Regions from separate parts of the Bacillus sp. NPDC094064 genome, predicted to be linked through region 1. Evidence: predicted binding sites of a transcription regulator. Region 1 holds the regulator's gene; each other region holds the start of a gene.
What was found. The regulator NrdR, encoded in region 1, represses ribonucleotide reductase genes. The targets are predictions, from matches to a motif close to AACACNATATATNGTGTT.
Positions count from the first base shown of each region.

Region 2: the regulator NrdR is predicted to act here: its motif matches at 3,491-3,508, upstream of ACQKNI_RS07895 (anaerobic ribonucleoside triphosphate reductase).
Region 3: the regulator NrdR is predicted to act here: its motif matches at 4,790-4,807, upstream of nrdI (class Ib ribonucleoside-diphosphate reductase assembly flavoprotein NrdI).

Region 1 covers NZ_JBNNUI010000004.1:107,211-118,023, reverse strand. Annotated here, with positions in the region: gene polA (DNA polymerase I) at 1-39, shown strand, start outside; gene mutM (DNA-formamidopyrimidine glycosylase) at 52-882, shown strand; gene ytaF (sporulation membrane protein YtaF) at 955-1,587, shown strand; gene coaE (dephospho-CoA kinase) at 1,641-2,243, shown strand; gene ACQKNI_RS11110 (glyceraldehyde-3-phosphate dehydrogenase) at 2,353-3,381, shown strand; gene speD (adenosylmethionine decarboxylase) at 3,767-4,150, shown strand; gene nrdR (transcriptional regulator NrdR) at 4,437-4,898, shown strand; gene ACQKNI_RS11095 (replication initiation and membrane attachment family protein) at 5,038-6,444, shown strand; gene dnaI (primosomal protein DnaI) at 6,478-7,416, shown strand; gene ytxC (putative sporulation protein YtxC) at 7,696-8,577, shown strand; T-box leader at 8,609-8,837, shown strand; gene thrS (threonine--tRNA ligase) at 8,886-10,813, shown strand, end outside.
Region 2 covers NZ_JBNNUI010000003.1:15,755-26,567, reverse strand. Annotated here, with positions in the region: gene sspN (acid-soluble spore protein SspN) at 25-159, shown strand; gene tlp (small acid-soluble spore protein Tlp) at 255-452, shown strand; gene ACQKNI_RS07915 (glycosyl hydrolase family 18 protein) at 482-1,774, opposite strand; gene ACQKNI_RS07910 (acyl-CoA thioesterase) at 1,884-2,303, shown strand; gene ACQKNI_RS07905 (HesB/YadR/YfhF family protein) at 2,330-2,620, opposite strand; gene plsY (glycerol-3-phosphate 1-O-acyltransferase PlsY) at 2,729-3,325, opposite strand; gene ACQKNI_RS07895 (anaerobic ribonucleoside triphosphate reductase) at 3,551-5,407, shown strand; gene nrdG (anaerobic ribonucleoside-triphosphate reductase activating protein) at 5,404-5,856, shown strand; gene ACQKNI_RS07885 (response regulator transcription factor) at 5,872-6,549, shown strand; gene ACQKNI_RS07880 (S1C family serine protease) at 6,753-7,994, shown strand; gene ACQKNI_RS07875 (CoA-binding protein) at 8,108-8,521, shown strand; gene parE (DNA topoisomerase IV subunit B) at 8,897-10,813, shown strand, end outside.
Region 3 covers NZ_JBNNUI010000002.1:179,834-190,646, reverse strand. Annotated here, with positions in the region: gene ACQKNI_RS05535 (CPBP family glutamic-type intramembrane protease) at 1-281, opposite strand, end outside; partial or broken gene ACQKNI_RS05530 (ATP-binding cassette domain-containing protein) at 738-902, opposite strand; partial or broken gene ACQKNI_RS05525 (GntR family transcriptional regulator) at 902-1,030, opposite strand; gene nrdF (class 1b ribonucleoside-diphosphate reductase subunit beta) at 1,248-2,216, opposite strand; gene nrdE (class 1b ribonucleoside-diphosphate reductase subunit alpha) at 2,310-4,394, opposite strand; gene nrdI (class Ib ribonucleoside-diphosphate reductase assembly flavoprotein NrdI) at 4,381-4,740, opposite strand; gene ACQKNI_RS05505 (hypothetical protein) at 5,217-5,534, opposite strand; gene ACQKNI_RS05500 (hypothetical protein) at 5,560-5,754, opposite strand; gene ACQKNI_RS05495 (GNAT family N-acetyltransferase) at 6,000-6,578, shown strand; gene ACQKNI_RS05490 (histidine phosphatase family protein) at 6,614-7,216, opposite strand; gene ACQKNI_RS05485 (hypothetical protein) at 7,308-7,463, opposite strand; gene ACQKNI_RS05480 (YkvS family protein) at 7,722-7,907, shown strand; gene queF (preQ(1) synthase) at 7,956-8,453, opposite strand; gene queE (7-carboxy-7-deazaguanine synthase QueE) at 8,472-9,188, opposite strand; gene queD (6-carboxytetrahydropterin synthase QueD) at 9,181-9,672, opposite strand; gene queC (7-cyano-7-deazaguanine synthase QueC) at 9,672-10,334, opposite strand; PreQ1 riboswitch class I at 10,428-10,471, opposite strand; gene ACQKNI_RS05455 (ATP-binding protein) at 10,678-10,813, shown strand, end outside.

The DNA.
Region 1 (10,813 bases):
GATTATTCTTACGGTCCAACTTGGTACGACGCAAAATAAGGACGTGATGAAATGCCTGAATTACCAGAGGTTGAAAATGTTAGACGGACGCTTGAAAATCTTGTGACAGGAAAAACGATTGAAGATGTCATCGTTACTTATCCAAAAATAGTAAAGCGCCCAGATGATGTGGAAATTTTTAAAGAAATGCTAAGAGGCGAGACGATTGAAAATATAAAGCGAAGAGGAAAGTTTTTGCTTTTATATGTAACGAATTATGTCATTGTTTCCCATTTGCGTATGGAAGGTAAGTTTTTACTACATCAAGAGGGTGAGCCGATTGATAAACATACGCATGTCCGTTTCTTATTTACAGATGGAACGGAATTGCATTATAAAGATGTGAGAAAGTTTGGTACGATGCATCTCTTTAAAAAAGGTGAAGAATTAAATCAAATGCCTCTTGCTGATTTAGGACCGGAGCCATTTGATGCTGAATTGACACCGAAGTATTTACAAGAGAGATTGCAAAAGACAAATCGCAAAATAAAAGTCGTATTATTAGACCAGCGTCTTTTAGTAGGGCTTGGAAATATATATGTAGATGAAGTTTTATTCCGTTCTCACATCCATCCGGAACGGGAAGCGTCGTCTTTAACAGAAGAAGAAATCGAGAGAGTATACGAAGCGATTGTTACAACGCTAGGCGAAGCAGTGAAGCGAGGCGGAAGTACAATTAGAACGTATATCAATTCGCAAGGGCAAATTGGTTCATTCCAAGAACTTCTAAATGTATATGGAAAAAAGGGAGAACCATGTGTGACTTGCGGTACGATTTTAGAAAAAACAGTTGTTGGTGGAAGAGGAACACATTACTGCCCAATTTGTCAGCCTAGAATATAGAAAAGAGATAACATCGGATAGGCATTTGTCATATACATACAGCAGAGCTATGTATAAGGGAGGAGCTTACCGATGTACCTTTATTTATCTCTTATTTTATTAGCTTTTACATTAAGCTTAGATAGCTGTAGTGTAGGGCTAACATATGGTTTAAGAAGTGTAAGGATTCCACTAAGATCAATTATAATTATCGGAATCTGTTCAGCGGCTGTTATGCTTGTTTCAATGGGAATTGGACATATGATCGCGAAAATTTTTTCACCTGTTATCGCAACGCGTATCGGTGGGCTTGTTCTTATTGGAATCGGGATTTGGGTATTATACCAATTTTTTCGGAGTGATAAAAAAGAAGAACCGAAGCAAGAAGAGAAGGTTTGGAAATTAGAGATCGCTTCACTAGGACTAGTGATTCAAATTTTACGGAAACCGACAGTTGCAGATTTTGATAAATCGGGAACTATTTCTGCAGGAGAAGCATTACTTCTCGGTATAGCTCTTTCTGTAGATTCGTTTGGTGCTGGAATTGGTGCATCTTTATTAGGATATGCACCTGCGATGATGGCGGTATTAGTTGCAGTGATGAGTTCTTTGTTTTTATTTATTGGAATGAAACTGGGAACGGTTTTATCAAATATGAAATGGTTACAAAAATTTACATTCCTGCCTGGAGTATTACTCATTATTATTGGAATTTGGAAAATGTAAGTACGGGCGTGGAACATTAGTTTCGCGCCTTTTATATTGTGAGGGGGATTATTATGACAGTAGTAATTGGATTAACGGGAGGCATTGCAAGTGGAAAAAGTACAGTGTCTCAAATGTTTCGTGAGCTAAGTATACCAGTTATTGATGCAGATATTATCGCAAGAGAAGTTGTAGAACGAGGAAAACCAGCATATAACAAAATTGTAGAGGTATTTGGAACGGAAGTGTTACAAAAAGGTGGAGAATTGGATCGCCCGAAATTAGGAAGTGTCGTTTTCCATAATGAAGAAAAACGATTGCAGTTAAATAAAATTGTTCATCCTGCAGTGCGTGAGGAAATGAATACGCAAAAGGAAATGTACATAAAAGAAGGGGTGCAAGCGGTTGTGTTAGATATCCCTCTTTTGTTTGAAAGTAAATTAACAAGTCTCGTGGATCGTGTTTTAGTTGTAGCAGTTACACCGAATATACAATTAGAACGTTTAATGAAACGAAATAACTTTTCAGAAGAAGAAGCAACAGCTCGTATTCAATCTCAGATGACATTGGAAGAAAAAGTAAAATACGCAGATGAAGTGATAAATAATGATGGCACAATTATGGAAACGAAAACACAATTACAGGTTATTTTAAAGAAGTGGAACATTATTACTTAAAAAATTGTGAAATTAATGAAAATGCTTAGTGACATATCTTCTTTTTGTGCTATACTATTATTGGGATTAGAGATAAATAGTATAACGCATTCAAGGGGGATAACATATTATGACTCGTGTGGCAATTAATGGATTTGGACGTATTGGGAGAATGGTATTTCGTCAGGCAATAAAAGAAAGCGCATTCGAAATTGTAGCAATCAATGCAAGCTATCCATCTGAAACGTTAGCACATTTAATTAAATATGATACAGTTCACGGCAAGTTTGACGGAACAGTAGAAGCATTTGAAGATCACTTATTAGTTGATGGGAAAATGATTCGCCTTTTAAACAACCGCGATCCAAAGGAATTGCCTTGGGCAGATCTAGGTGTTGAAGTTGTAATTGAAGCAACTGGTAAATTTAATTCAAAAGAAAAAGCAATTCTTCATGTTGAAGCTGGAGCGAAAAAAGTTATTTTAACAGCGCCTGGTAAAAATGAAGATGTAACAATTGTAGTTGGTGTGAACGAAGACCAACTAGATATTACAAAACATACTGTTATTTCAAACGCATCTTGTACAACAAACTGTTTAGCGCCTGTTGTGAAGGTGTTAGATGAGCAGTTCGGAATTGAAAACGGTTTAATGACGACTGTTCACGCTTATACAAATGACCAAAAAAATATTGATAACCCACATAAAGATTTAAGAAGAGCACGTGCTTGCGGACAGTCAATTATTCCGACAACGACAGGTGCTGCGAAAGCGCTAGCAAAAGTTCTTCCGCACTTAAATGGAAAACTTCATGGTATGGCACTTCGTGTACCAACACCAAACGTGTCTCTTGTTGACTTAGTAGTAGATGTAAAACGTGATGTGACAGTTGAAGCTATTAATGATGCATTCAAAACTGTTGCGAATGGTGCATTAAAAGGCATTGTAGAATTTAGCGAAGAGCCTTTAGTATCTATTGACTTTAATACAAATACACACTCAGCTATTATTGATGGTTTATCTACAATGGTAATGGGTGATCGTAAAGTGAAAGTACTTGCTTGGTATGATAACGAGTGGGGCTACTCTCGTCGTGTTGTAGATCTTGTAACGTTAGTTGTTGATGAATTAGCGAAACAAAAAAATGTGCAACATATTTAAGTGAATGAGGGAGAGGGCAAATAAATATTTGCCCTCTTTTTTTATTTTTTTCTGAAAAGGAAAAAATATATGAGTATATTTTAAAAAGTGGACATACCACGAACCGTTGTTATTACTGTATTTGTGAATCATTTATTTTTTTTAGGGAAAAGTAAAGAGGAAATTATGACAGAAAATCGAAAAAACTGTTGTTGCAAAATGAAAATAAACAAAGTATACTAACACTCGTAAACTTAAGAGCTGAGGTACGTAGTCACTACTTAAAGGGTTAGGACCTCTCTGGACTAACTTTCCCCCGTGGTAGTGGAGCAAGCCAAATTGCAAATTAGTTTTCAATTCGAACAGTTAGAATAAATTTACAAGGGGGAACTGTAGAATGGATACTATGGATACGATGGGTCGTCACGTAATCGCTGAACTTTGGGATTGCGATTTCGACAAGCTTAATGACATGCCATATATTGAACAATTATTTGTGGATGCAGCACTAAAAGCTGGTGCTGAAGTACGTGAGGTTGCTTTTCATAAATTTGCACCACAAGGTGTAAGTGGAGTAGTAATTATCTCGGAATCACATTTAACAATTCATAGCTTTCCGGAGCATGGTTACGCAAGTATTGATGTTTATACTTGTGGGGATCGTATTGATCCAAATGTTGCTGCAGAATATATTGCAGAAGGTTTAAACGCGAAAACGCGTGAGAGCATCGAGCTTCCTCGAGGCACTGGTAGCTTCGAAATTAAGCAGAGAGAAACAAAAGCTCTTTAAAAAAGAACATAATTGATTTAAAATGTAAAGAGGTGTATAATGCACCTCTTTTTTAGTTTATAAAAAGGGAAAAACGTAACGTACTCGTTAGTTGAATAAATTGAACTTTTACAAATAAGTTAGCGCTTCATCTACCATCTTATTTTTTGAAAACGGGATGATAACATAATGCGTGTAAACTTAAAGTGGTAAGAGCGTTAGAATGAGTTATATAATATTGTATATATATTTTCAGGCGAAGTGAGTAGAGAAAAAATAAAGGGTATAGTGTAAAGGAGTGAATATATTGCGTTGTCCGTCCTGTTCTCATAATGGCACAAGAGTGTTAGATTCGCGTCCGGTAGACGAGGGACGCTCTATTCGAAGAAGGAGAGAGTGTGAAAGCTGTTTAAGTCGCTTTACGACATTTGAAAGAGTAGAAGAATCACCTCTTATCGTTGTTAAAAAAGAAGGTACACGAGAAGAGTTTAATAAAGAAAAGATTTTACGCGGTTTAATTAAAGCGTGTGAAAAAAGACCAGTATCTTTAAGACAATTAGAGGAAGTAACACAAAGTGTGGAACGTGAGCTTCGTAATTTAGGTATTTCAGAAGTGAAAAGTGATATGATTGGTGAAATAGTTATGGAAGAGCTTCGTGATATCGATGATGTTGCTTACGTACGTTTTGCTTCTGTATATCGTCAATTTAAAGATTTAAATGTATTTATTGAAGAATTGAAAGATATACTGCAAAAAGAAAGAGAATAGAAGCCTATTCAATTCTCTTTACATACTGTAAGTAATGAGATAAGAGAGCTAGGAGCGTAAGCTAATAGCTCTTTTTCGCTAATAAAGTGAAGCTTTGATCAGTAGAGGATAGATTGGATGAGAGAAAGGAAAAGCAAGAATGGAAAAACAGTCATGGATGGAGCTATTGCCGATTGATCGTTATAAAGTAAGTGCGAAAGGGCTACTACATAATTACGACCGAAAAGTGTTAACAATGTTGTATCAACCGTTAATAGGTAGTAGAGCTTTTAGCTTATACATGACGCTATGGGGAGAGTTAGAACAAGATCGTGTATTTGGAAAAGAGAATACACACCATTCCCTTATGGTGACCATGCAAATGCAACTTCCTGAAATATATGAGGAACGAGTGAAGTTAGAGGCAATTGGGCTTTTAAAGGTATATATTAAGAAAGAAAAAGATATTCGAATGTTTATATACGAGTTGCAACCGCCTTTATCTCCAAAGCAGTTTTTTGATGATATTGTTTTAAGTATCTTTTTATACAATCGATTGAGTCGGACAAAATATAATCAAGTAAAGCAATATTTCTTAGAGGAAGAGTTTGATTTTGCCTCTTATGAAAATGTTACGCGTTCGTTCAATGATGTGTTTGGTTCGTTTAATCCAGGACAGCTTGAGCATGCGCAAGAAGACCTTCGTATTCCAAAAACGACAACTATGCCAAGTAACGAGAAGGGAGACGCTCCGAAAGTTTGGAATGATTTCTTTGATTTCTCCTTATTTGTAGACGGATTGTCCGCTCTTGTTCCTAAAAAGGCGATTACAGATCCAGTTCGAGAGTGTGTGATTACGCTTTCTTACGTATATGGTGTAGATGTGTTATCGATGCAAAATATCGTTCTTGGTGCGGTGACAGAGATGCAAACAATTGATATCGAAAGGCTTAGAAAAGGAGCGCGCGATTGGTATCAATTTGAAAACGGGCAAGCATTACCTGTATTAAGCGAAAGAGTGCAGCCTCATAGTGCGCGTATGATGAAAGAGAAAGAGCCTTCAACGCAGGAAGAGATGCTAATAAAGCAGTTAGAAGAAATCTCGCCAAAACAACTATTGAAAGAGATATCTGGTGGTGCAGAGGCGACGAAAGCGGACTTGCAAATCGTTGAAGATGTAATGATCAATCAAAAACTAACGCCAGGCGTTGTAAATGTACTTATTTATTACGTTATGCTACGCTCAGATATGAAGCTCGCGAAAACGTATGTGGAGAAGATTGCTGGTCATTGGGCGCGTAAAAAGGTCGGTACAGTAGCTGAAGCGATGGCATTGGCGAAAGAAGAAAACCGTCAATATCAAGAGTGGGCTGAAACGAAGAAAAAAGGCCGTACGTCGAAGAAAACAGTACGAAAAGAAATGGTACCAGATTGGCTGAAAGAAGAGCCGAAGGAACAAGCGAAAGAAATTGCGAAGAAAGATGTAAGTTCGGAAAAAGGTGCAAGTACGTTAGAAGATGAAAGAAAACGACTAGAAGAAGTGTTGAAAAAATATAAGCGTGATTAATAGAAGAGAATGAACGCTCTTTGAGGTGAGAAAATGGAGCATATTCAAAATTCATTTGCAAAATTAATGGAGAATAAAAATTTTAAAAATAGATATGAAGTATTAAAGGCAGAAGTGATGGCACACCCGCGTGTGAAAGAATTTATAGACGAACATAAAGGTGAAGTAACAACTTCGATGATTGAGCGCAGTCTTGTGAAGTTATATGAATATATTGGACAAAGTGTAGGTTGTGCGGATTGTCCGGATTTAGGATCATGTAAAAACATGCTGCAAGGATATGAGCCAAAGCTTGTTATCCAAGGTAAGATGATTGATATTCAATATGATCGCTGCATTAGAAAAGTAGCGTATGACGAGAGAAAGAAATATGAAAAACTCGTTCAAAGTGTATATATGCCAACTGATATTTTACAGGCAACGATGGAGAATTTAGATCCTTCCGATTTAGATGCACGTATCGATGCAATTGGAGCGGCGAATGAATTTTTAAGTACATATGAACCAGGTAAAAAAGTACAAGGTTTATATTTGTACGGTAAATTTGGTGTAGGGAAAACGTATTTGTTAGGAGCAATCGCGAATGAACTTGCTCGAAAGAAAATAAGTTCGATGCTCGTATACTTCCCGGAATTTTTACGTGAAATTAAAAGTTCGATTCAAGATAATTCAATCGGGGAAAAGATTGATGCGGTGAAACGTGTACAAGTGTTAATGTTAGATGATATTGGAGCCGAAGCGATGTCAAGCTTTGTACGTGACGATGTGCTTGGCGCAATCTTACAATTCCGTATGCTTGAAAACTTGCCGACGTTCTTTACGTCTAACTTTGATTTCAAGGAGCTGGAACATCATTTAACGTATACACAGCGCGGTGAAGCGGAAGAAATGAAAGCAGCTCGTATTATGGAACGAATTAAGTATTTAGCGAAACCAATTCCAATTGGCGGGAAAAACCGTCGTCATAAGTAAAAGAGTAAGCTGAGAAGCTTGCTCTTTTTTTCGTTTGGAATGCTTTTCATAGTAGTCGAATTGTAAAATGAAAAGTTCTTATAGAAAATTCATTGTGGCTTGTATCATTTTTTTCTTTCTCCCTTAATATATATAAAATTAGCAAGCCATATCGAGTGGGTTTTCTAACGATAGGAAATGAAATTCTACTAAGAGTGAACTTCCAAGGGCCAAAACTCTTATAGGATTTGTAACGTATAGATACAATCCTTTAGAGCGGGGATAAAAGGGGGGACAAAAGTGATTGAAATTTGCTTCGAAGAAAAAAATGATGCTATGCACGTATATAAACAACTACTGAAAAGAGCGGAAATGTTATATAAGGAAACGAGTGTGTACTTACAGGAACAGAAAGTTGTGATTCACATACCAGTGCGTGAATCGAATTATATTGAAAAGATTTTATTGCCAGTAATGGTGTATTTCATTGTGAATGTGAAACAAAATGAGTGGATATATACAATTTTAAAAGAAAAGTTTTTTTATGAAGAACAAGAAGAGTGTCATCAAATATTGCATATGGCACAGGAGATTTTAAAGGGAAGAAGAAAAGGTGTAGCTCAGGATTTAACACGCAATACATTTGAATCATACATTAAGTCTTCTTTAAATAACTGGATTTGTGATCCGCTCTCATTCTCGTTTTCATCGTATGTTCGTTTTCGTCTTCGTACATATAGGGAAATGGTAGCTAAGCTTGCGGAAGTAGCGATTGATGAGTATAAGATGGAACAAGAATATCAAATGTTCATTGAGACGCTCCGGCAACAAGTGAGTAGCCGGAAATCGCGTTTGTCCTGTATGCACCTTATTTTTGATGAAAGCTTTATTTTTTATGATGATAAAGGTAGACGTTTAAAACAGGAGAAATTGGTCCAATATATAGATGAAGAATTATTAAAGCAAAAGGATGTATATATTGATACGAAAGTAATTGCACCACTTCTTTCTATTTCGCCGAAAAAAATTTATTTATATACGAAAGAACAAGACCATAATATGATTATTACGTTGCGAAACGTATTTCAAGAACGATTACAATTACATGGATTACATGAGTTTGAACGCAATGTGAAAAAATTAAAAAATAAAGGTAACGCCCTTGATTTTCTAAGTTTTTGAGCATATAATTACCTACATAAATGAAATATATTGAAATGTCATGATGAGGACATGAGTAGTTTTCTACGATTTTCAGAGAGGGAAGCCTTAGGGTGTGAGCTTCCTAGTACGGGATTATTACTTACCACCTCTAAACTTTAGCAGTGAACGATTTTTTTAGTAATTGCTAACGGACAACACCGTTATGTTGAACTTGAGCAATTAACAATTATGTTAATTGGAACAAGGGTGGAACCACGAATTCAACACTCGTCCCTTTTTACGGGATGAGTGTTTTTTATTTTGAAAAAAAAGAGGAGTGACCAGTGATGGCAGATGTAGTTAAAATTACTTTCCCTGATGGAGCTGTGAAGGAGTTTCCAAAAGGCGTAACAACTGAAGAAATCGCAGCTTCTATTAGCCCAGGCTTAAAGAAAAAGGCTGTGGCTGGAAAATTAAATGATGAGATGATCGATCTTGTTACACCAATCGAAGAAGATGGTGCAGTTTCTATTATTACATTAGATTCTGAAGATGGCTTATACATTTTACGCCATTCAACAGCCCACCTTTTAGCACAAGCGTTAAAACGTTTATATAAAGATGTTAAGCTTGAGCTTGGTATTGGTCCAGTAATTGAAAATGGCTTCTACTACGATATTGATATGGAAGAAGCAATTACAGTTGAAGACTTCAAGAAAATCGAAAAAGAAATGCAAAAAATCGTGAATGAGAACTTAGAAATCGTTCGTCATGAAGTACCACGTGCAGAAGCACTTCGTCGCTTTGAAGAAATTGACGATGAGTTAAAATTAGATTTAATTAACGATCTTCCAGAAGATGCGGTTATTTCAATCTATGAGCAAGGCGAATTCTTCGACCTTTGTCGTGGTGTTCACCTTCCATCTACAGGAAAAATTAAAGTGTTTAAATTATTAAGCGTTGCGGGTGCTTACTGGCGCGGCGATAGCAATAATAAAATGTTACAACGTATTTACGGTACTGCATTCGTTAAGAAAGCAGAATTAGATGAGCACTTACGTATGCTTGAAGAAGCAAAAGAGCGCGATCACCGTAAATTAGGTAAAGAATTAAAACTATTTACTAATAGCCAAAAAGTAGGACAAGGTTTACCACTTTGGTTACCAAAAGGCGCAACAATTCGCCGTATTATCGAGCGTTACATAGTTGATAAAGAAGCAAGCTTAGGCTATGATCACGTATACACTCCAGTACTAGGAAGCAGAGAGCTTTATGAAACTTCTGGTCACTGGAACCACTACCGTGATGGCATGTTCCCATCAATGGAAATGGATAATGAAGAATTAGTTCTTCGTCCAATGAACTGCCCTCACCACATGATGGTTTATAAAAACGATATTCACAGCTACCGTGAACTACCAATCCGTATTGCGGAACTTGGAACAATGCACCGCTATGAAATGTCAGGTGCGTTATCTGGATTACAACGTGTACGCGGAATGACTTTAAACGATGCGCACATTTTCGTTCGTCCAGATCAAATTAAAGAAGAGTTAAAACGTGTTGTAAACTTAACTCTAGAAGTGTACAAAGATTTCGGTTTAGAGAACTATTCATTCCGTCTATCTTATCGTGACCCAGCAGATACTAAAAAGTATTATGCGGATGATGAGATGTGGGAAAAAGCACAAGGTATGTTAAAAGAAGCGATGGACGAAATGGGTCTTGATTACTATGAAGCTGAAGGTGAAGCGGCATTCTACGGTCCAAAACTTGATGTTCAAGTTCGTACTGCTCTTGGAAAAGACGAAACACTTTCAACTGTACAATTAGACTTCTTACTTCCAGAACGCTTTGAATTAGCTTACGTTGGTGAAGATGGTAAACAACATCGTCCAGTTGTAATTCACCGTGGTGTTGTATCAACTATGGAACGCTTCGTAGCCTTCTTAATTGAAGAATACAAAGGTGCATTCCCTACTTGGTTAGCTCCAGTTCAAGTACAAGTGATTCCAGTTTCTCCACAAGTGCATTTAGACTACGCGAAGAAAGTACAAGACGAATTACGACGTGCTGGTATCCGTGTTGAATTAGATACTCGTGAAGAGAAAATCGGTTACAAAATCCGTGAAGCACAAATGCAAAAAATTCCGTACATGCTTGTAGTAGGTGACAATGAAGTAACTGAAAACGGCGTAAACGTACGTAAATATGGTGAACAAAAATCAGAGACAATCGCATTAGAGGCGTTTGTTGACATGATTAAAGTAGAAGG
Region 2 (10,813 bases), on a different contig from region 1:
ACTAGTGTTAAGGAGGCGATAGTAATGGGTAATCCGAAAAAGAATTCAAAAGACTTTGCACCAAATCAAATTGGAACACAATCGAAAAAAGCTGGCGGCAATAAAGGGAAGCAAATGCAAGACCAAACTGGCAAACAACCGATTGTAGATAACGGTTAAAGAAAAGGAGAATGTTGCATTCTCCTTTTTTGTATAAATTTGAAGGAACATAGGCAATTTAAGATGGTATGTATAAAGAATTAGGAGGGAAGTACATGCCGAATCCAGATAATCGAAATGACAACGCTGAAAAATTACAAGAAATGGTACAAAATACGATTGATAATTTTAATGAAGCAAAAGAAACAGCGGAACTTTCTAATGAAAAAGATCGTGCTGCCATTGAAGCGAAAAATCAAAGACGTTTAGAAAGTATTGATTCATTAAAAAGTGAAATAAAAGATGAATCTTAATAGAATGTACAAAAAAGGGCTGACAAAAGTCAGCCCTTTTTTGTAATCGTAAAGTTTTCGACGAGTAAGCGCCAATTTTGTGGGAATGGTAGACCAATCTTCCAGTAGCTAATGCCGCCTATACCTTGTTCTTTCATTAAATTAAATTTACTTTGCACGGACCGTGAATCTTCAAACCAAACTTCGTGTTGTACGCCGTTTTCGTCAAAGTAATTAAAATGAGGAGCTTGAGCTGTAAAATCATAACGGATAGGAACATTGTACTTACGTGCTAATGCGACGGCTGCGACAGAACTAACAGCTTTTGCTGGCGGATTACCTTGTTTAAATGGAAGTTTCCAATCGAACCCATATAAATTTTGCCCCATCATAATTTTTTGTGGTGGCATTTGAGATTTTGCATATTGAAGTACTTCTTTCACTGGGCCTATAGGAGAAATAGCCATCGGTGGTCCGCCTTGCCAACCCCAGTCATATGTCATAATGACAACGAAATCAACAATTTGACCTTGGGCTTTATAGTCATGAGCTTCAAAGAATTTTCCTTTTTGATTGGAACTCGTTTTTGGTACAAGTGTTGTACTGAGTGTGTATCCGTTAGGTAAACGTGTTTTCACATTTCGTAAAAAGCGATTATACGCCTCGCGGTCTTCAGGTGCCACATTTTCGAAATCGAAATGAATGTCGCGCATCCCGTACTTTTCAGCTGTTTGCAAAATGTTAGTGATAAATTTATTTTGAATCGTTGCGTCGCGTAAAAGAACCGATGTTAGATCGGTACTGAAATTTCCATTTTCAATATTTGTAATTACAAGCATAGGGATGGTATTGCCTTGCGTTGCAATATTGGCGATTTTAGCTGTTTCAGTTGGTTCTTTTAATGTACCATCTCTCTTTGCCTCAAAACTGAAGTAGGCTAAGTATGTTAAAAATGGATTAATGGCACGTGTAGAATTAACTAAACTTTCTTTTATGGGTATAGTTGAAGGTTGTAAATAAGCAATGGATTCTACTGCTCGTTTTGTTCCTTTTGGCACATATAATTGTTGTCCGACATGGAGAATGGATTTTAAAGATAGATTATTAACTTTAGCTAAACTAGCGAGGGGAACATTATATGTTTGAGAAATTCGATATAGGCTATCGCCAGGCTGTACATAATAATTATTCCCTTTCGTATTCACGATAAGTGCCTGACCAACAACAAGTGTTTCAGCTGGATTTAGTCCATTGTCTTTTACTATTTCGTCAGGTGTTGAGCCATATTTTGATGCCAAGCTATATACACTATCACCACTACGGACAGTTACAATTTGAATCATATGCTTGCTCCTTTCAGGAAAAGATTCACTGTTTCTATTTTATTTTTGATGTCACTGTATTATGATTAAATGTATGCAAAGTAGCAGAAGTGAAAGAAGGCGAATACATATGTTTGTAGCAGAACATGAAGTGGAAATCCGTTATGCGGAAACAGATCAAATGGGTGTTGTTTACCATTCAAATTATTTGGTGTGGCTAGAACTAGGTCGCACGAAACTTATACAAGACTTAGGATTTTCATATGTTGAAATGGAGAAAGGGGGAATTATTTCTCCTGTGTTAGATTTGCAAATTTCATACCGTAAAGCGATGCGTTATGGAGAAAAAGCAATCGTAAAAACGTGGGTCGATAGCGTGAGCCCGCTCCGCGTTGTATACGGATATGAAATTTATAACGGTGATGGTGAACTTTGTATTACTGCAAGTACAACGAATATTTGTGCGAAAAAAGAAGGCTTCCGTCCTGTATCGTTTAAAAAGTTATATCCTGAGTGGTATGCGAAATATGAGGAAATTAAGAAAAAATAAAAAAGCGTGGCAGCAGCCACGTTTTTTTATTTTTCATAATTAAATTGCGGGAAATCATCGCCGTCGTTAAGTGTAACAGATAAATTATGTCCATCGAAGAACCACTCATCATCACCTTCAATAAAGAAGTTAATATCTTCTTCTTGAATTTGAACAGCAGGGTGAGCAGGATCATCTTTACGAATACCTAAAGAAAGTCCTTTTTGCACAGTACTGCAACCACCGTATTGTACGAAAAAGCGTAGTGTTTCACCTGATTGTAAGTTTAATTCGTTTTTATACCATTGTGCTGCTTCTTTTGTTACGGAAAGATTCATGTGTAGTTCCTCCAAATTATGTTGCTTTTTCTTTAGTATAAAAAATAACGCAAAAAGACGCTATTAATATGCTTCACGTTTTCTTTTTGCGTTATGTGGGTTACGATCTTATTTTTGCTTTTTTGAAAAGTTTGCTTTTGGTTCAGTTTTATTTATAATTCGTCCGATATTTGCACGGTGTTTATAAATAACCATACCTGCTAATAAACACATCGCAATAATGAAGATTTTATCCCCGCTAACAATGGATGCGATAACAGCAACGACAGCTGTTACCATAGAAGAAAGTGATACGTATCTCGTTGTAAATAAAAGGGTGAAAAATACAACAGCTAATATTGCGAAAACAACTGGTGAGTAGCATAATAGCACCCCAGCAGAAGTTGCAACTGCTTTACCACCGCGGAATTTCGCGAAAATCGGATATACATGTCCAAGAACAGCTGCTAATCCGAACCATAGTGGGTGAATATCTAATCCGAAAATCATCGGTAGGGCTGTTGCTAATGTACCTTTTAAAATGTCAGCAATTGTAACGGTAAAACCTGCTTTTTTCCCTAATGTGCGGAATGTATTTGTTCCGCCCAAATTACCGCTTCCGTGCTCACGAATGTCGATTCCATAGCCAATTTTTCCAACGACTAGTGCAAATGGAATCGATCCAAGTAAGTAGGCAACGATAAATAAAAGATATGTAGTAATCATAAGTTCAGTCTCCTTTATTCAAATGTGTTGATAAAGGGTAAAAAGAGTTTTTCCCGTATATTGTACCATACATTTGTAAAGAGCACATTTCTTTTTTATAAATGAAAAATTCATTAATTCGTGAAAAAAATTTCACAGGAATGTTACATTTCTCACAGAAACAGTAAGACTATATGTAGTAACATTTTAATCAAAAGACAACAACATATTGGTGGAGGGTTATAAATGTTACAACAAAATGTACGTGGAGAAGAATTAATGAAAGTATTTGAGACGATTGTCCACGGTAATGAGCAAGACTTAATGCAAGAAAATGCAAATGTAGATGGCCGCTCTCCAATGGGAGTAATGGGAACGTTCGCATCTGAGAGTGCAAAATATTATGCAGTTAAAAATTTATTGTCAGATCAAGTAAAAAAAGCGATAAATCAAAATATATTATATCCACATGATTTAGATTTCTATGCGACAGGAACGACGACTTGTTCGCAAATTCCGCTAGCGCATATGCTTGCTAACGGCTTTCATACTGGACATGGACATATGAGACAACCGCAAGACATTAAAAGTGCATTGGCTCTTTCTTCTATTATTTTTCAAGCGAATCAAAATATGCAACACGGTGGTCAATCGTTTGCACTCTTTGATATTGATTTAGCTCCGTATGTAAGAAAAACAGTAGAGAGACATAAAAATCGATTACAGTCATATCCGCTTACGAAAGAACAAATAGAGGAATTTGCATGGAAAGAAACAGAGAATGATACGTATCAGGCGTGTGAGGCTTTTGTTCATAATTCAAATAGTATGCATAGTAGGGGCGGGGGGCAAGTACCGTTTATTTCTATTAATTACGGAACAGACACATCGAAAGAGGGACGACTTTTAATTAAGCAACTTTTAAAAGCAACACAAGCTGGCCTCGGTAAAGGAGAAACACCGATTTTTCCAATTCAAATTTTTAAGATGAAAAAAGGTGTGAATTTTGAAGAGTGTGATCCAAACTATGATTTGTTTGAATTAGCATTAGAGACAACTGCAGAGCGGTTATTCCCTAACTTTTCATTTTTAGATGCTCCGTTTAATGCAGTGCATTATGACGGGCGACCTGAAAGTGAAGTATGTTACATGGGATGTCGTACCCGTGTTATGTCTAACATACATGGAGAAGAAACAGCGATTGGAAGAGGGAATTTATCATTTACGTCTATTAATTTAGTGAAATTAGCGTTAATTAGTGGTTCAAAAGAAGCGTTTTTTGAAGCGTTAAATTATTACTTAGATTTAGGAATTAAGCAACTATTAGAGAGATTCGCGTATCAATGTACGAAGCGAGCGAGAGATTTTCGATTTTTATATTCACAAGGCGTATGGCGTGGTGGAGAAACGTTACAGCCCGAAGATTCGGTAGCACCGATTTTGAAGCAAGGGACGTTAAGTATTGGTTTTATTGGTCTTGCAGAATGTTTAGTAGCTTTAACAGGAAAGCATCATGGAGAAGATGAAGAGTCATGGAAACTTGGGTATGAAATCATTTCCTTTATGAGGGAGAGAATGGATAAGGCGACAGAAGAACACGAGCTGAATTTCTCAGTAATTGCAACTCCTGCTGAAGGGTTATCAGGTAAGTTTGTGAAAAAGGATAGAGAAGAATTTGGGGTAATTGGCGGTATAACAAATCATAATTATTATACGAATTCATTCCATATTCCAGTATATTATAACATTCAAGCGATAAATAAAATTCGTTTAGAAGGACCTTTCCATGCTCTATGCAATGGAGGACATATTACGTATATTGAACTAGACGGGGCAGCTATGCATAACAAAAAGGCGTTAAAGCAAATTGTGCAAGCAATGGCCGAGAATGGCGTCGGATACGGCTCAATTAATCATCCAGTTGATCGTTGTAAGTGCTGCAAGTATCACGGAGTCATTGGAAATGAATGTCCAAGCTGCGGAAATGAAGATGAGGCCAATATAGAAAGAATTCGCCGAATAACTGGCTATCTTGTAGGAGATATGTCGAAGTGGAATAGTGCGAAACGTAGTGAAGAGATGGATCGGGTGAAGCATAAATGAAAGTTATGAACATTATTCATGATAGTGTAGTAGATGGAGAAGGGTTGCGGACAGTCGTGTTTTTTGCGGGCTGTCCGCATCGTTGTTTCGGATGCCATAATCCGAAATCGTGGAATATTTGTAATGGAACTGAAATGACAGTAGAAGAAATTGTGAAAGAGATTGAAAGTAATCCATTAACTGATGTAACATTTTCAGGTGGAGATCCATTTTTTCAAGCTGCTGAAGTGAAAAAAGTAGCACAAGCCGTGAAAAATTTGAAGAAAAATTTATGGATGTATACAGGTTATACGTTAGAAGAGATACAGAGTTCTCAAAATAATGATATGATAGAGTTGTTACATTATGGGGATGTTTTGGTCGATGGAAGATTTGAAATCGAGAAAAGAGATTTAGCACTTCCATTTCGCGGAAGCTCCAATCAACGTATTATTCGATTGAAAGAGTAAAAAGGCGGGATTTATATGAATAAAACAGTATTGCTAGTTGAAGATGAAAGAAGATTACGTGAAATTGTTAGTGATTATTTTCGTAATGAAGGTTTTGAAGTAATCGAAGCAGAAGACGGGAAAAAAGCGTTAGAATTATTTGCAGAGCATGAAATTGATTTAATTATGTTAGATATTATGTTACCAGAAATAGATGGATGGTCTGTTTGTAGACGAATTAGAAAAGAGTCAGCGGTACCAATTATTATGTTGACAGCACGTTCGGATGAAGACGATACATTGCTAGGTTTTGAATTAGGCGCAGATGAGTATGTGACAAAGCCTTTTAGTCCGAAAGTGTTAGTAGCTCGCGCGAAGACGTTATTGAAACGTGCAGATGGCGTGGTAGGAGTAGCAGAAGAAAATGCTATGTCTTTAGCTGGAATAGAAGTGAATCGACTATCTAGAACTGTTTTAGTAGATGGAGAAGAAATAATATTGACACATAAAGAATTTGAACTTCTTGTTTATTTAATGGAGAACAAAGGAATTGTATTGTCACGTCAACATTTATTAGATCAGTTATGGGGATATGACTACTATGGCGATGATAGAACGGTTGATACACATATTAAAAAACTACGAAATAAGCTGGGAGATAAAGCGAAGCATATCGGTACTGTTATTCGAGTGGGTTACAAGTTCGAAGAATGATCATAAAGGTTACTATGTACTTTAGCTTGAAAATATAGCAAATTTATATTCTCCTTTGTAGGTAGAATGTACAAAAATACTTTTATTGTCTACTATGGTAGATAGGAGTATTTTTTTAATTGGATTTCACGATGAGTTCACAAGAAGGACACAAAACGTGGCTATACTGAAAATACGAATTCACCAGAGAGGGGAAATAAAACATGGGATATTACGACGGACCAAATTTGAATGAAGAGCATAGTGAAACGAGAGAATTGAAAAAATCAGGCAGTAAAAAAGGATATTTTTTCACAGGTTTAGTGGGAGCTGTAGTCGGGGCGGTATCGATTAGTTTTGCAGCACCTTACATGCCGTGGATGCAAAATAATGGAGCGGCAGTTTCGTCATTCAATTCTAATCAACAAGTGGAGGGTACTGTAGCTCCTGTTGTTAATAAAGTTAAGGGTGAAACTGATTTACCAGGTATGGTTGAAGGTGCAAAGGATGTTGTAGTTGGTGTAATTAATATGCAAAAGGTTGTTGATCCATTTGCAATGCAACCGACAGAACAAGAGCAAACAGCTGGTACAGGATCAGGTGTTATTTATAAAAAAGAAGGAAATAAAGCATATATTGTAACGAATAACCACGTAGTGGATGGGGCGAATAAACTTGCGGTAAAAATGAGCGACGGCAAGCAAGTTGATGCAAAATTAGTTGGTAAGGATCCTTGGTTAGACTTAGCAGTTGTAGAGATTGATGGATCTGCAGTTAATAAAGTTGCAACTTTAGGTGATTCCAGTAAACTTCGTGCTGGTGAAAAAGCAATTGCAATTGGTAACCCGTTAGGATTTGATGGTAGTGTAACGGAAGGTATCATCAGTAGTAAAGAACGTGAAATTCCAGTAGACATTGATGGAGACCAACGTCCAGACTGGCAAGCTCAAGTTATTCAAACAGATGCAGCAATTAACCCTGGTAATAGTGGTGGTGCATTGTTTAACCAAAACGGTGAATTAATTGGAATTAACTCAAGTAAGATTGCTCAACAAGAAGTTGAGGGAATTGGATTTGCCATTCCAATTAACGTTGCAAAACCAGTTATTGAATCGCTTGAAAAAGATGGTGTAGTGAAACGCCCAGCTCTTGGTGTAGGTGTTGTTTCATTAGAAGATGTGCAAGCTTATGCATTAAACCAATTAAAAGTACCAAAAGAAGTAACAAATGGTGTTGTATTAGGTAAAGTTTATCCAGTATCACCGGCAGAAAAAGCTGGTTTAGAGCAATATGATATTGTAGTGGCATTAGATGATCAAAAAGTAGAAAATTCACTTCAGTTCCGTAAATATTTATATGAAAAGAAAAAAGTAGGCGAGAAAGTAGATGTGACATTCTACCGTAACGGTCAAAAAATGACGAAATCGGCTACATTAGCAGATAATTCAGCTACAAAGAATCAATAAGATAAAACCTTAATTAGTAAGGTTGTCCGTAAATAGCGGATAAAAGAAAGTCTCTTTCATGTTGAAAGAGACTTTCTTTATCGGCTATACTAAAGGAATAGGAGGGATTAATTATGACAATTGAAAACCCAACTCGTACGGAAATTGGTGAAGTATTAAAGAAAAGCAAAACAATTGCGGTTGTTGGATTATCAGATAAGCCAGAACGTACATCGTACATGGTTTCAAAAGCAATGCAAGATGCTGGATACCGCATTATTCCAGTGAATCCAACAGTAGATGAGGTGCTTGGAGAAAAGGCGGTTTCTTCACTAAAAGATATTAAAGAACACGTTGACATTGTAAATGTATTTCGTCGCTCAGAGTTTTTAATGGACGTTGCAAAAGAGTTTGTAGAGATTGATGCAGATGTTTTTTGGGCACAATTAGGAGTACAAGATGAAGATACATATAAACTTTTAAAAGAAAAAGATTATACTGTAATAATGGATCGTTGTATTAAAGTAGAACATGCGATGACAAAATAGTGTGGATTTTAAAGATAGAAAGATTGATTCAGCCCCCGTTATAGATAAGGAGGGCCGATGGACGAGGTGTTCATCATGAGATTTTTTAAAGGCTGTTTTTGGGGATTGTTACTTGTTATCCCATTTTGGATATTGATCATTTGGATCATAATAAAGGTTTGGAATGTGTAATCTTGGAATACATATCCAATTCTCGTTGACAAACGATTATTTTTCTGAAATAGTAGCCTAGAGGAATCCTTGTGAAAAAAACAAGGATTTTTCTATTGAAAATGGTATATAAAAGAGATAAGATAACTTGCCAAAACTATAGTCGAGGCGTTATTCTATAATAGAAACATATGTTCTGATTTGATTAGGAAAGGGGCAAGGAGTTTGGCGAAGCATCAGTTCCAATATAATGAAGATGCAATTCAAGTGTTAGAAGGACTTGAAGCCGTTCGAAAACGCCCGGGTATGTATATCGGGAGTACGGATAGCCGTGGATTGCATCATTTAGTATATGAAATAGTAGATAACTCCGTTGACGAGGCGTTAGCGGGATTTGGCGACGAAATTTCTGTCGTAATACATAAAGATAATAGTATTAGTGTTATTGATAAAGGGCGAGGAATGCCTACGGGAATGCATAAACTTGGGAAACCTACACCTGAAGTTATATTAACTGTACTTCATGCTGGTGGTAAGTTTGGTCAAGGCGGCTATAAAACGAGTGGTGGTTTACACGGTGTTGGGGCATCAGTTGTAAACGCTTTGTCAGAATGGTTAGTCGTAACGATTAAGCGTGATGGAAATGTTTATGAACAACGCTTTGAAAATGGTGGTATCCCTGCAACGACGTTAGAGAAAATCGGAAAAACGAAAGAATCTGGTACAACGATGCATTTTAAACCAGATACAACGATTTTCAGTACAACGAATTACAATTATGAAACATTATGTGAAAGATTACGCGAATCAGCATTCTTATTAAAAGGAATGAAGATTTCAATAAAAGACGAACGAAATGATCTAGAAGATGTATTTCATTATGAAACAGGAATTGAAGCTTTCGTTTCATATTTAAACGAAGAAAAAGATTCCATTCATCCAGTTGTATACTTCACTGGTGAACAAAATGGGATTGAAGCAGAACTAGCATTTCAATTTAACGATGGTTACTCAGAAAACATTCTGTCGTTTGTAAATAACGTACGTACAAAAGATGGTGGAACACACGAAGCTGGATTTAAGACAGCGATGACACGTGTGTTTAATGAGTATGCTCGTAAAGTTTCGCTATTAAAAGAAAAAGATAAAAACTTAGAAGGTACAGATATTCGTGAAGGTGTAGCGGCTATCGTTTCCGTACGTGTACCAGAAGAAGTACTTCAGTTTGAAGGGCAAACGAAAGGGAAGCTAGGTACAAGTGAAGCGCGTTCTTCAATTGATGCGATTGTATCTGAGCATTTAGCATACTTTTTAGAAGAAAATCCGGATGTAGCTACTCTTCTTGTGAGAAAGGCGATTAAAGCAGCGCAAGCGCGTGAAGCTGCTCGTAAAGCAAGAGAAGAAGCACGTACTGGCAAAAAGAAAAAGAAATCAGAAGGTACGTTAAGTGGGAAATTAACACCTGCACAATCACGTAATCCACAAAAAAATGAACTGTACCTAGTAGAGGGTGACTCTGCCGGTGGTTCTGCAAAGCAAGGACGAGATCGTCGTTTCCAAGCGGTATTACCATTACGCGGTAAGGTAATTAATACAGAAAAAGCAAAACTTGCTGATATCTTTAAAAATGAAGAAATTAATACAATCATTTATGCGATTGGTGGCGGCGTAGGGAATGAATTCGATGTTGAAGATATTAACTACGATAAAGTGGTAATTATGACCGATGCCGATACAGATGGAGCTCACATTCAAGTATTGTTACTAACTTTCTTCTACAGATATATGAAACCACTTATCGAAGCTGGCAAAGTATTTATCGCACTTCCACCTTTATATAAAGTAAGTAAAGGTAAAGGGAAGAGTGAAGTAATTGAATACGCATGGTCAGATGAGGAATTAGATGGTGTAACGAAAAAGGTTGGAAAAGGCTATATGTTACAGCGCTACAAAGGGCTTGGTGAAATGAATGCGGATCAATTATGGGAAACGACAATGAATCCTGAAACGCGTACGTTAATTCGCGTGAAAATTGATGATGCAGCAAGAGCAGAGCGCCGCGTTACAACGTTAATGGGAGATAAAGTAGAACCTCGTCGTAAATGGATTGAACGCAACGTACAATTTGGTATGCAAGAAGAA
Region 3 (10,813 bases), on a different contig from region 1:
CCGACTGAAAAAATCATTCCCATTATCGTCGCTAATAAAATTAATCCCCACGGTAAACGACTTGGCTTATCAAAAAAACTTTGAAACACAACATTGTTTTTATTTGTTTTTACGTATAACCAAAATAACGGAAATACAAAAAATATAGTTATTTGTGAAATAACCTCTAACGTGTTATCTGAAACATTTGATAAACCTAATGGGATCATCGTAAGGAACAACCCTATAATCATCCATCCGAAAAAACTACGTAGCCTTATACGTGAAAATGCATATTGCATATCAATCACCTCCAAAGATAGTAAAAAGTAAAGCATTAATCAATGTTTTATGGGCAATCCATCTCCTACAAATGGTGGAATAACTAAATTATAATATGAATATAGTTGAAAATCTTCCTATTTCTCTCATATACTTTCAAACAGCATATCTCTTAACATATATAGTAATCATTTTATTTAATATACCGTATCACCGTTTTTCAAGTTAAAAGACAGAAGAAAGTTATGTAATAAAAATCCCCGTTTTTACAAGCTGGGATTTCTTTTATCCCGCTTTAATGGGCAGTAAGACCCCCACCTCAAAATTCAGCGAAAGCAAAGAATTCAGGTGGGGGTCGGGCTGCCCATTAAAGTCCGATTGGTGAGGGCTGATAATCAGTGGGGGATGAAGAAAACCCCCACTGATTAAAGTTTCACTTTATTATAATACGTCACGTTTTTGGAATAATGCACTTGATGCTGCAAGCCTGCAATCATTTTTAATAACGTCGTTTTCTCGCTCCCGTTATCTCCAACAAGCCCAACAAATTTCCCTTCTGTAATCTCTATGTTTAATTCACGGATTACTGCTTTTAACCCATATCTCTTCCATAAATTTTCTATTTTCAATAGCTCTGTCATTCTCTCGCTAATTCACGGACAGAGGGAATTTTATCGCCAGGTAATAAATGACCCGTTACGATTTCTTTTTTTATGTATTCCATTACCTGAATGTAAATTGGTGTATTTGGAGAAAAATATATTTTCATTTCTTCCCTCCTTTTGTATCGGTGTACTATTTAACTAGTACACCGATACAAAAGGATTGTAAATACCTATTTAATTACAAAAAAAATTCTATCCATTAATGAGATAGAACTCTTTAAACAGCAATCACTATATAAAAATAATAGTGTTATGTAAACAAAATCATAAAGAAAAGCTGTCTTATTCATTGATAAGACAGCTTTTCTTTATGATCGTATATTAAAAATTAAACACGAAGTCATCGTCAGATAACTTTTCAACGTTCGTTGCTTTTACGTAACCATTTCCTTTTACAGAGAAGAAATCATGGTTTTTCGTATCTGTACGTAAACCATTTAAAACGATTGGGTTAATTTCTTCTTCTTCAAACTTCGGCTCAAGTCCTAAGTTCATAAGTCCTTTATTCGCATTGTAACGAACGAAACGATTTACATCTTCTACAAGACCGATAGAAGTGTAAATTTCTTCTGTATATGCCATTTCAATTTCATATAGTTTCATTAATAACTCTTGCGTTTCTTTTTGCACTTCTTGTTGATCTTCTGCAGAAAGTTCCGCGAAGATTTGTTGTGCTAAAATACCGACGAATACGCCGTGAATTGACTCATCACGAATTATCAAGTTAATAATCTCACCACTTGCCGTCAGTTTACCTTGACCAGCTAAGTAAAGTGGGTAGAAGAATCCACTATAGAATAAGTAACTTTCTAAGAACACACTTGCGACCATTGCCATGTATAACTCTTTTTTCGTTACTTCAGGCTTTAATAAACGACGATAATAACTAGTAACAATACCAGCCTTTTTCTCAAGTAATGGATGGTTGTCTACCCATTCAAAAATATCATCAATTTCTTCTTCTGTAGCTAATGTTGTGAAGATATGACTGTAACTCTTCGCATGTACTTCTTCCATAGCTCCCATGAAAGCTAATACACTTTTCGCTTGTAAATTTTCAAGATGAACAAGTACAAGTGGCATCCCTTCGCCGCCTTGTTTCGTATCTAAAAGTGTTAAACCACCTAATACGCGCTTATAAGCAACCTGCTCTTCTTTTGATAATTGTGCCCAAGTATTTTTGTCAGACGAAACCGCAATTTCTTCTTCTGTCCAAAACTGAGCGATGTTTTGCTTCCAAAACATTAAACTAAAATCATCTTCTTTTTTGTTCCAGTTTACCGCACGCATTCAATCGCCCCTTCTCTAAATAAACATGAAAAATTGATAACTAAGCATGAGCAGGGTTCAGAAAACCCTGCTCATCATGTCTCAATTTTTATATTAAACGGTACAAGCCACGCACTCTTCCACGCTTAATTTACGTGTTCTCGTATAATACAGACTCTTTAAGCCTTTTTTATGTGCATAGATGTAGTAACGTGCTAATTCACGTGTTGAAATATCACTATTAACGTAAAGAATTGTACTAATTCCTTGGTCAATATGTTCTTGAATTTCTGCGATTAAATCAATTAGTTTAAACTGATTCATATCGTAAGAAGATTTATAGTACCAGAACGTATCTTTTGATAAATACGGCATTGGATAATATGTTGTCGCATTCGCATACGTTCTTGATTCGATTTGACTTACGATCGGCATTACGCTTGAAGTTGCATTTTGAACGTAGCTGATTGATTGTGTAGGAGCGATTGCAAGACGATATGAGTTGTATAAACCATTCTTCTGCACTTGCTCTTTTAAACTTGTCCAATCTTCTTTTGTTGGAATATGAATTCCTTCAAATAGTTGTTGAACTTTTTCAGTTACTGGGCTGTAATCTGTCGTTTCATACTTTTCAAAGTATGTGCCGTTCGCATAATCAGATTTATCGAAGTCTTTAAATGTCTCGCCTTTTTCTTTAGCAATTTCCATACTTTTCTCAATAGAGTAGTAATTTAACATCATAAAGAATGTACGCGCGAACTCTTTCGCTTCTGCACTTTCATAAGCGATTTTATTTTTTGCTAAATATCCGTGTAAGTTCATTGCGCCAAGTCCAACTGAATGAAGCTCATCATTTGCTTTTTTCACAGTTGGTGCATTCGGAATGATTGTCATATCAGAAACAGCTGTTAAAGCTTCCATTCCTGCATGAACTGCTTCACGAATCTCTTTATTTTCCATTACGTTTACGATATTTAACGATCCTAAGTTACAGTTAATATCACGACGGATAATGTCATCTGTACCGTAATCATTTATTTCAGAAGTTTCTTGAAGCTGGAAGATTTCTGTACACAAGTTCGACATCTTCACAGTTCCAATACCCTTCAGTGGATGTTGGTTATTTGCATTTGATTTAAACATTAAGTATGGGTAACCAGATTCAAGCTGAATCATAGCAATTTTAATAAGCATATCACGTGCACTAATATCTAGCGGCTTCTTCTTCACTTTCGGATTGCTCATTAATTCATCGTACATTTCATCGATATCAATATCATCTAAATGCTTTCCATATTCTTTATACACCGTATAAGGCGCGAAAACATGGAAAGGTTCGTTTTTCTCAGCAAGCTCAAAGAACTTACTTGGAACGATAATTCCGATTGATAGAGACTGAATACGGCTCTTCTCATCGGCATTTATTTTTTTTGTATCAAGGAATTCAATAATATCCCAATGGAAAATGTTTAAGTATACTGCGCCGGCACCTTTTCGTTGGCCAAGTTGATTCGCATATGAAAACGAATCTTCAAGCAATTTCATAACAGGTACTACACCACTTGCAGCGTTTTCGATACCTTTAATTTGCTCGCCACGTGCGCGTAGCTTAGATAAGTTTAAAGCTACTCCCCCGCCGATTTTCGATAATTGCATTGCAGTATTAATGTTAAAACCGATTGAATTTAAGCTGTCGTCCATCTCTAACAAGAAACAAGACACCATTTCTCCTCTTCTGCTTCTTCCCGCATTTAAAAAGGTTGGTGTCGCTGGTTGATAGTTTTGTTTGACGATCATGCTTGCGAATTGTTTTGCTTTCGCAACATCACCGCGTCCTAAGTATAATGAAACAATTGCTACACGATCTTCATAGCTTTCTAAGTATTGTTTTTGATCATTTGTTTTTAACGCATAATCTTTGTAGAACTTAGATGCTGCCATATAAGATTGGAACTCGAAGTTTTCACCATAAGCGATGTTATATACCTCTTCTACTTCCTCCAAGCTATACTCGTCCAGAACGTTGTAATAGTAATCATGTTCTTTCATATACTCCATTCGCTCTGCCACGCTATTAAAAGGAACGGTATTTTCTCTAGCTTCTTCCATAAAGACTTCTAATGCCTCTTTATCTTTATGAAGCTGATAAAAACCGTCCTGCATTTGCGTGATTTCGTTATTCAGTTCAATGTGTCGCAATCTCCCGCACCCTTTCCTTAAAATATTCTACATCGTTATTTGTTCCTGATAACTCAAATTTTGATACAATAGGCACTTCATATTTGGCAGAAATTTTGTCAGCACTTGCACCGAACATGTCTCCCCAGTTACGATTGCCGCTTGCAGATACGCCTTTTAATTTGTCATTATTGCGCTCTAAAAATTCTAAAACACGTTCTGGTACATTGCCAAAACCTGTTGTATACGTAATTAAAATAAAGTCTTCATCTATTACTAGATCTTCACCAATTTGAACGGCCGGCATATTTAATTTGTGAATGAAACGCTTCACGTTTCCTGTCATAGAATCATATGCAACTAACATTTCCGACCCTCCCTCTCCAATCTATACTCTCTGTATGTTGTTTCTTGATTTCTCTATATATTGTATTACGTTTCAAAATAAGACACAAGATATATGTATAAATTCTTTCTTTTTTTAACTTTTACTTTTCGACATGACAGTCGTTTTTTTTCAATACAATGACTATGAAACAACATTCTAAAACTCATGTCAATAAAGTGCTTTTCAAAAAAGTTGTCAACGAATTTAACCTTATTTTTAAAAAAGTTACCAATATATTTTGTCATAAAACGGCAAATGCTGGAGGAATATATTTCTCCAGCATCACGCAAAAAAGAACAGACATTAAACGATAATCTGCTCTAAAAAACGATTACATTTATCAATTTTACTTTATTAAATATTATACATATACTTTCAGTTCTCGTTACATACTAAAAGATAACTATTATAGAAAAAGATTATTATTATGGAATTTCAATTTATTTATGAAAAGATTATTCAGAGTGCTCAATACGCAAAATATCTTTTACAAAAATGTGATGTGGATTCTCATCTTTATCAATCATTGTACATACAGGAGCTTCTTCATCAAAGTATACAATCATTCCTTCTACGTACTGATATGTATGTTGAACTTGTACGGTTACCTTAATTTCTATCGCTTCTTCATATGCTCTTTTTATTTTCTGCAGCATTTTCGCTGAACATTTTCGTCTCTCTGGATACATAACCATTCCCATAAACCTATTTCCAGATCGATCTTTCCACATATAATCCCAATGCGGTAATATCCCTTGTTTAAAATCGCCCATAAGTCTCCTCCCCTATATCTTCTAGTTACGAACGTGGCGTTTCTGAATATGTATAAATGACCTGTCCGCCGCGCTGTGCATTCCCAATAATATGTTTAAAATCTTCCCGACTTACTACAACTTTCCTGAACGTATAAAATACATCTTTCGTTGCAACATACTCCTTTATCTCACCATTTTTCAGCTGATCCAAAATTGCATTTGCTAATTGTTCATCCATGTATTTCACCTCTATGCAATATTTTATTCTATCGTATATTCTATAGGTCAACAACTGTAAATTTATCCCGTTGCTATGTCGGCATTTTACTTTCATTATTTTTCAAAAGAGATCTCTTTATTGTATGTCCACTAAATATCATATACTAACATAGCCACTTCTCTATATCAAACATTTTGACATTCAATTATGCAAAGTTCCATACCATTATGCTACAATATATAAATAGAACTAGGAGGGATACTATGATTCGGAAAGCAAAAAAGACAGATGCAAAGGCTATAGCTCCTTTATTGTATAACGCTCTGCACGAAATTGCTGAAAAAATCACAGGTAGCACAGTTGAAACAGAAGTATTACTAGGACTAGAAACATGGTTCTCAAAAGAGAAAAATCGACTGAGCTATGAAAATTGTCTTGTATATGAACAAGACGGGACTGCAGTCGGAATTATCGTCGCTTATCACGGTAGTGAAGCAACAATAATTGACGCACCAATTGTACGTCAATTAAGAGAATTACATAAAGATAACTCTATTACGTTAGAAAAAGAAGCTGAGCTTGATGAGTATTACATTGATACGTTATCAGTTTCAAGTGCATACGGCGGAAAAGGCATAGGTTCTCAATTAATTAAAGCTGCTGAAATCCATGCAACTGAACAAGCGCATGAAAAAATCGCCTTACTTGTTAATTTAGAAAACACACGTGCTTTTTCATTATATGAAAAGCTAGGTTACAAAAAAGATCAAATCGTTATGCTTGTGGGTGAACCTTACGCCCATTTAGTAAAACCATTAAATACAAAGGTTTCTGTATCTTAAAAGGAAAGCACACGATTTATATAAATCGTGTGCTTTTATGTTAAATTCGTATTTAATACATTTCCATCCATCGCCTCGTGGAATGTATATGTTGTACATCCCCATGGCTTCCTATGAAAAATAGGCGAACCAGACCACCCCATTGCCCTCAGTTCAGTCCCAATCATCGTATTAAAATAACTATGACCTACAAGAGCAACACTTCCATGAACGAGAGCATAACGGTGCAATAGATGAGCCGCTTGCCTTGCTCTCTCTCTTACTTCCTTATAAGACTCTACATCTTTATGGTAGCCAAGTATCCATAATGTTCGGCCGATAACCATCCATACCTTAGGTTTGCATTTCAACCATTTTGGAAAAAAAAAGCTTGAAGAAACCTCAGCCTCTCTAAAAAGAGAGTTTTGTATAAAAGATAAAGAATCCGTTAATTCAGCTGCTGACTGTACAGCACGCCTTTGATCACTCGTTACGACCAATTTTGCTGCTTCCATCACTTCAATTGTTTCCATTGGTATAGGAGCTTTTGTTGTTATAGTATGTAAGTCATATCGTTTCATCCACTCATGAAATGAAGTAACTGTCATTGGTTCCATAGTACGATTTAAGCGACCATGACGAATAAAAGAAATCCTCATTCTTTTCACTCCCCATTCATCACTTACGAACTCTATTATGCACTATTTCTTATTGCCATCATACCATGCGTAAAAAGAAAGTTATACATTATTACATATCCCCGCCACTATCATGTGTTATCGATGCATGCATACCATCCAATCCGTCAAAATATGCAGTTGTTTCATGGTGCCGAATTTTCTTTAGCTGTATATAAGAAAATAAAAATAATAAAATCGCTATAAAGCTCCCCACAATTTCAAACATCATTTTACCGCCCCTAGTTTCCCCCACTTTAGTAGGTCATTGTACCTTTTCATTATACTCTCATATAAAAATATTCGCATTTCTCTCATTTATCTCCTAACAACATGTTTTTTCATATATTTTCTTACAAAAAGTGAATATTTTTCGAATTTTTACTTTGAAAACATTTACAAAACAGGTAACATAGTTCAAAATAAAGGAAAATAAAAAATCCCAAATTATTCTTTTTTGGAAAAACTGTAACAAGGAGAGTTGCTTATGCAGATCGCAGAAACTGGAGATATCATCGAATTTAAAGGTGGCATGCAAGGCCGTGTTCAAAAAGTAAATCAAAACTCTGTTATTGTTGATATAACAATTATGGAGAATTTTAGAGAACTAGATATGGAACCTCTTACAGTTGTAAGTCATAAAAACTATACTGTCATTAACCAAAATGCATAATATAATAGAAAGAAAGGGCCTGTATAGTATACAGGCCCTTTCTTTCTATTAACGATTATCAATTGTTTCTGGATATAGATCGTGGTTCATCATGCGGTAGTCTGCCATTTGTTCATACTTCGTTCCTGGGCGACCATAGTTGCAGTACGGATCAATTGAAATGCCACCACGTGGTGTAAATTTCCCCCATACTTCAATGTAACGTGGATCCATTAATTTAATTAAATCATTCATAATTACGTTCATGCAATCTTCGTGGAAATCACCATGATTACGGAAACTAAATAAATATAACTTTAAAGATTTACTCTCTACCATTCTTTGCTCTGGAATGTAGCTAATATAAATTGTTGCAAAGTCTGGTTGTCCTGTTTTCGGACATAAGCTTGTAAATTCAGGACAGTTGAATTTTACAAAATAATCACGATTTGGATGATTATTATCAAATACCTCTAAAATTTCTGGGCTATATTCAAATAAATATTTTGTATTTTGATTTCCTAGTAATGTTACATCTTTTAAATCTTCATCTAATCTTCCTGCCATGTTAAACATCCCTTCTCGTTATACGCCGCGTTTATTTCCCCATACTAACGCATGAAGCTGCGGCAATACTTTTGCATCATTCATTGCTTTACAATTTACAGCTTTCTCAATCAACCACTCATACTTATCTAATAATTTTTTAATAAGCATTGCATCATCCACTGTTTTCGTATCATCGTTCCCTACTTGCAAGAAGAATGGTACGTCTGGATAACGTTCGTGCATCTTAACTGCATACTCAAAGTCATAATCATCAAATACGACTACTTTTAAGCTAATATCTTTTCCTGCCAGTTTCTGAATAACAGCATCTAACTTCTGAAAATCTGTTTGCATCGTCGAACTTGGTGGTTTGGGAGAAATCGTTACCTCATCAATTTGAAGTAACCAGTCTTGCCATTTACTCCCTTGCGTTTCGATTGCCGTTCGCATTCCATTCTCTTTTAGTATAGAAAGAAGAAACTTAATATTTTTCAGCAATACCGGATTTCCGCCTGAAATCGTAACATGAGAAAAATTTTCTCCTCCAATTGCAATAAGCTCATTCCAAATATCTTCCGCTGTCATCTGTTTAATTTGATCTTTAGCAGATCCATCCCACGTAAAAGCAGAATCACACCAAGCGCAGCTATAATCACAGCCAGCTGTACGGATAAACATTGTCTTTTGTCCTACAACCATTCCTTCACCTTGAATAGTTGGACCAAATATTTCTAAGACAGGGATTTTACTCATCGAGCATCCACTCCCGTCTTACTTCCGCATAACTAGTCGGCGTCTCAAATAGACGAACAAATTCAACACGAGCTCCTTTATATTCGTTCGCACGATTATCTTTTGTTAATGCTTCTGCCATCTTTTCATAAATCCAAACGACCATATTTTCAGCAGTCGTATTCATTGCAGGTAACGTTTCGTTTAAATAACGATGATCTAAATAAATTTCTATTTCATTTTTCCAAATCTCTTTTATATCTCCAAAGTCAATCGCAAGGCCTATTTCATTTACATATCCACTAATCCCAAATACAACTTTATATGTGTGACCATGTAAGTTTTTACATTTTCCTTCATAACAGTGTAAATGGTGTGCTGCATCAAATGTAAATTCCTTGCTGACCATTACTCTTTTATTATGATATTTAAGTTGTTTACGCTGAATATCCTTGTCCATTTTTTGCAAATTTTCTACGATGCGAAATCCAAAGAAATTATCCATTAATTGCTCGCTCCTTCGCGTTCTTGTAAGTACGTATCTAATCCTGCTTTACGAAGTTGACATGCTGGACATTCACCGCAACCATCACCAATGATTCCGTTATAACATGTTAATGTTTTTTCTCTAACAAACTCAAATGCACCAAGTTCATCAGATAATTTCCATGTCTCCGCTTTATCAATCCACATAAGTGGTGTATGAATGACAAACGGATAATCCATAGATAAATTTAATGTAACGTTTAATGATTTCACAAATACGTCACGACAATCTGGATACCCACTAAAATCAGTTTCACATACGCCTGTTACAATATGACGCGCTCCAACTTGTTTCGCTAATACAGCAGCGAATGATAAGAATAGTAAATTTCGTCCATCCACAAATGTTGATGGTAATTCACCTTCTTCATGTGTAATCTCCATATCCGTTCTCGTTAATGCATTTGGAGCAAGTTGATTTAATAGACTCATATCTAGTACTGTATGTTTAATTCCTAGCTCTTTCGCAATTTCCGCTGCACAATCAATTTCTAACTTATGACGCTGATTGTAATTAAACGTTACAGCTTCTACTTCTGCAAACTGCTCTATCGCCCAAAATAAACATGTTGTACTATCTTGTCCACCACTAAAAACAACAACCGCTTTTTCTTTTTTCATTTCACTCATTCTCCTTCTCTACTACGAATAAGAAGAAAGAACGTTCTTGAACTGTCGCAATAAAAAAACAAAACAATACCTAGAGATATTGTTGTTTCCATAGTTTTTTATAGAGGGAGTTCACGAACCTCTCCCGTGCAGTGCACGGAATTTCTTCTTTCATTGACAAAGCTTATTGTAACATATTGTATACTACCATAAAAAATTTCTGATTTTTCCGCTATTTTTATTTCATTTTTTTCATTTTATAGTATGATTAATCTAATATTAGAAGGGAGGGGGCATCCTACTGAAACTCTTTATTATTTACCTCTTTTTAAATATATTATCCATTCTCGTTACGATGCTTATCTATCACTTATTTTGGAATCAAAAAGGCAAACGATCTCCTAAATTAAATTCAGCTATATTTATTGTATTGTGTTGCCTCGCTACCATACTATGTATCACATTTGGTGCAAAAACAAATTATGGATTTC